2 regions of the Azospirillum sp. TSH100 genome follow, and region 2 is predicted to be linked to the other one. Evidence: predicted binding sites of a transcription regulator. Region 2 holds the regulator's gene; the other holds the start of a gene.
What was found. Region 2 encodes PhoB, which activates phosphate uptake and scavenging genes when phosphate is short. Its sites were predicted from a motif close to TNTCATAAAACTGTCA; they were not measured.

Region 1 (2,201 bases), 580 kb from region 2:
TCCATCCGCTTGATGCCCAGGTCATCAGCGACCCGGTGCTGATGGAGCGGCTGCTGCGGCCGCTGCTGGCCAACGCCCTGCGCTACACGCTGACGGGCGGCGTCCTGCTGGCCGCGCGGCGCCGCGGTGACCGGCTGCGCATCGAGGTGTGGGACACCGGCGTCGGCATCGACCCGTCCAACCATGCGGTCATCTTCGAGGATTTCCACCAGCTCGGCAATCCGGGGCGTGACCGCAAGCAGGGTCTGGGCCTTGGCCTCGCCATCGTGCGGCGGCTGGCGCAGGTGCTGGGGCATCCGGTGACGGTGCGCTCCAGGCCCGGCAGGGGCTCCGTCTTCGCGGTGGAGGTGCCGCTGGCCGGCAATGACGGCGACCGATCCGGCGACGACTCCGGCGACAGCGAGCCTGAACCGGCAGCCGGGCAGTCTTCCGCCGCCGGGGCTCCTGCGCCGGCCGGCACGGTGCTGGTGATCGAGGACGACGCCATGCAGCTGGAAGGCATCGGGCTGCTGCTGCGCGGCTGGGGCTACGCCGTCATTCCCGCCCGGGGCATCGACGAGGCCTGTGCCGGGCTGGACGGCGGCGCCCCCGTCCCCGACCTCGTGCTGTCGGACCTGCGCCTGTCGGGACCGGAAACGGGTATCGACGCCATCCAGGCGGTCCGCGCCCGCTGCGGCCGGCGGGTGCCGGGGGTGATCGTCACCGGCGACACCGATCCCGACCGGCTTCGCATCGTCGACCGCAGCGGCATTCCCCTGGTCCACAAGCCCTGCGATCCGACCGCCCTGCGCCGCCTGCTCAGCCGCAGCCTCCCGGCCGTTCGCCGGGCGGATGCCGCCCGCCCACGTTAGCTTTTCCGCGCCCGCGCATTTTCGCTCCGCAACATTCCGGCGCTGCGCTTTTCACGTCATAAAACTGTAAAGCGGCGACTTGACAGACCCTGGTATGCGTGCGCAGTGTGACGGTTAGAGCAACCAAACAATTTCGGAAACGATCATCGCGCCGCCGGTCTTTTTCGCAACCGCACACAACGTCTTATGCAGTTGCCATTAAAACTTCACGAAAGCGTCGCGGGACGGCAACCCGTTGCCCTCATGACAACCGCGAACCATACCGGGACAGGGAGACCCACCGCATGTTGACCCGCCGCAAGCTTGCCCTCCTGACGGGCGCCGCCACCACCAGCGCCCTGCTGTTCGCCGCCGCCCTTCCGGGTTCGGCCCTGGCGCAGCAGAAGACGGTGGTCGATTTCTGGCACGGCCTGCCGCAGCCGCTGGGCGGCCAGCTGGAGCAGATCGTCAAGGACTTCAACGACAGCCAGCAGGCGGTCCAGGTCAACGCCTCCTACAAGGGCAGCTATCCGGAGACGATGCAGGCGGCGATCGCCGCCTTCCGTGCCGGCAACGCGCCGCACATCGTGCAGATGTTCGAGGTCGGGACCGCCACCATGATGGCCGCCGGCCCGGCGGTGAAGCCGGTCTACCAGCTGATGCAGGAGACGGGCGCCTCCTTCGACGCCGACGCCTACATCCCGGCGGTGAAGGGCTACTACTCGTCCAAGGACGGGAAGATGATGGCGCTGCCGTTCAACAGCTCCACCGCCATCATGTTCTACAACAAGGACGCCTTCACCAAGGCCGGTCTCGACCCGGCCAAGCCGCCGGCGACCTGGCCGGAGCTGATCGACGCGGCCAAGAAGCTGAAGGCGTCGGGCTCCAGCTGCCCCTTCACCACCTCCTGGCCGACCTGGGTGCAGCTTGAGCAACTGGGCGCCATCCACAACACCCCCTTCGCCACCCAGGCCAACGGCTATGGCGGGCTGAACGCCGAGCTGAAGATCGACGCCCCGGTCTACGTCAAGCATGTCCAGACCCTGATCGACATGCAGAAGGAGGGGCTGTTCAAGTATGGTGGCCGTGACAACAAGCCGGACGCCCTGTTCCCGTCGGGCGAATGCGCGATGATCCAGGGCTCGTCCTCGCTGCGCAGCCGCATCATCAAGGAGGCGACCTTCGCCTGGGGTGCGGCGCCGCTGCCCTACTGGCCGGAATTCGCCAACAACGATCCGAAGAACGGCATCATCGGTGGCGCCGCCTTCTGGGTGATGACCTCGCCCAAGCGCACGCCGGCCGAATACAAGGCGGTGTCCCAGTTCTTCACCTATCTCGCCAAGCCCGAGGTCGACGCCAAGTGGCACATGG
Region 2 (2,201 bases):
CACGCCCACGGTTGACGGCGATCTCCGCCAGCCCGTTGGAGTTCTCGTACCACAGCGGCTCTCCCGGCCCGACGGCGCCGAAGGTACGGGCGTGGGTGACACGGGCACCGCCGGCGGTCAGCACCGCATCGGCGGGCAGGGTGGCTGCCCGTATCCCGGTCATGGCGTTGCCGTAAATATCGACATAGACGATGCGTTGCAGCTCGTCCGGCCAGTCCGGTCGGTCGATGGCGGCTGGATCGAGCGGGCTGCGCTCGACCGGGCGGCCGGTGGCGAGGCTGGCGGCGACGGGAGCGAACAGGTCCCGGCCATGGAAGCTGGCGGACAGCCGGTCCGGGATCCAGTCGATCTTCCAGGCGTTTAGCGACGTTGCACGGCGGGCGACCAAAGCGAACAGGCCGTTGTCGGGACCGACGAACCAGCGCCCATCGGCCTCCACCATCACCGGCCGCCGGTCGGTGCCGACACCTGGATCGACGACGCAGAGAAAGACGCTGCCTGCGGGAAAGGCCGGGGCGTAGCCGGCCAGCAGATAGGCCGAAAGCTGCGGGTCGAAGGCGGGAGCGTCGGCGAACAGGTCGATGGCCGGAACGGCGGGTGCCTGTTGCGCCAGCACCGCCTTCATCTGGCCAGTATAGGGGCCGGAAAGCCCGAAATCGGTGAAGACCAGGATCATCGGGGGCATGGGGGCAGTCTCACCAGTGCTGCGGTGGTCCGGCCCCCATCCTACCCCGCACTCACACCGACTTGGTATCCAGCGCATAGCCGGCCGACCGCACGGTGCGGATCAGGTCCAGCTCGTCCTCCTCGTTCATCGCCTTGCGCAGGCGGCGGATGTGGACGTCTACCGTACGCGGCTCGACGTACACGTCGTGACCCCACACCAGATCGAGCAGCTGTTCACGCGAGAACACCCGGCCGGGATGCTGCATGAAATGACGCAGCAGGCGGAATTCCGTCGGACCCAAATGGACGTCGCGGCCGTTGCGGCGGACGCGGTGGGCGGCCAGATCCATGGTCACGTCGGCGAAGGTCAGCACCTCGTCGGTCATGCCGGGCGAGGCGCGGCGCAGCACGGCGCGCATGCGGGCGACCAGCTCGGTCGGGGAGAAGGGCTTGGTGATGTAGTCGTCGGCGCCGGAATTCAGGCCGCGCACCCGGTCGCCTTCCTCGCCGCGGGCGGTCAGCATGATGATCGGGATGTCGCGGGTCTTGGCGTTGCGGCGCAACTGGCGGCAGACCTCCAGCCCACTCATCAGCGGCAGCATCCAGTCGAGCAGCACGATGTGCGGCGTCTGTTCGCCGGCGGCCAGCAGGGCCTCCTCGCCGTCGCTGGCGGTGGCGACGCGGAAGCCTTCCTTTTCCAGGTTGTACTTCAGCAGCGTCAGGATGTCGGCCTCGTCCTCGACGATCAGGACGAGCGGCTTCAGGGCCGCATTCATGGTGGCTCCGTTCACAGCGCGCGTCTCGACGTTAACCGGCATGGGACAGCCTTTTCAACAAAGGAGGAGGGGAGGGCACGGACGTAAGGCAGGGCTCAGCCATAGCGGCCGGTGATGTAGCCCTGGGTGCGCTCGTCGCGCGGGTTGGTGAAGATGTCCTCGGTGTCGTCGCACTCCACCATCTCGCCCAGATGGAAGAAGGCGGTGCGCTGCGACACGCGGGCGGCCTGCTGCATGTTGTGGGTGACGATGACGATGGTGTAGTTGGCCCGCAGCTCGTCGATCAGCTCCTCGATGTGGGCGGTCGCGATGGGGTCGAGCGCCGAGCAGGGCTCGTCCATCAGGATCACCTCGGGGCTGACGGCGATGGCGCGGGCGATGCACAGCCGCTGCTGCTGGCCGCCGGACAGGCTGGTGCCGGGTTCGCGCAGCCGGTCCTTCACCTCGCCCCACAGGCCGGCGCGCTTCAGCGAGGTCTGCACCACCTCGTCCAGCTCGTCGCGACCGGAAGCCAGGCCATGGATGCGCGGGCCGTAGGCGACATTGTCGTAGATCGACTTGGGGAAGGGGTTCGGCTTCTGGAACACCATGCCGACGCGGGCGCGCAGCTGCACCGCATCGACCGCCTTGCCATAGACGTCCTCGCCATCGAGCGCGATCCGCCCTTCGACCCGGCAGCCCTCGATGGTGTCGTTCATCCGGTTCAGGCAGCGCAGGAAGGTCGACTTGCCGCAGCCGGATGGGCCGATCAGCGCCAGC

Region 1: ugpB (sn-glycerol-3-phosphate ABC transporter substrate-binding protein UgpB) is a predicted target of PhoB. The motif match lies at 906-921, and genes of this name have one in related genera.

The regions. Positions count from the first base shown of each region.
Region 1 covers NZ_CP039634.1:1,525,069-1,527,269, forward strand. The annotation lists gene E6C72_RS07320 (ATP-binding protein) at 1-851, shown strand, start outside; gene ugpB (sn-glycerol-3-phosphate ABC transporter substrate-binding protein UgpB) at 1,136-2,201, shown strand, end outside.
Region 2 covers NZ_CP039634.1:948,711-950,911, reverse strand. The annotation lists gene E6C72_RS04585 (S-adenosyl-l-methionine hydroxide adenosyltransferase family protein) at 1-676, opposite strand, end outside; gene phoB (phosphate regulon transcriptional regulator PhoB) at 738-1,442, opposite strand; gene pstB (phosphate ABC transporter ATP-binding protein PstB) at 1,538-2,201, opposite strand, start outside.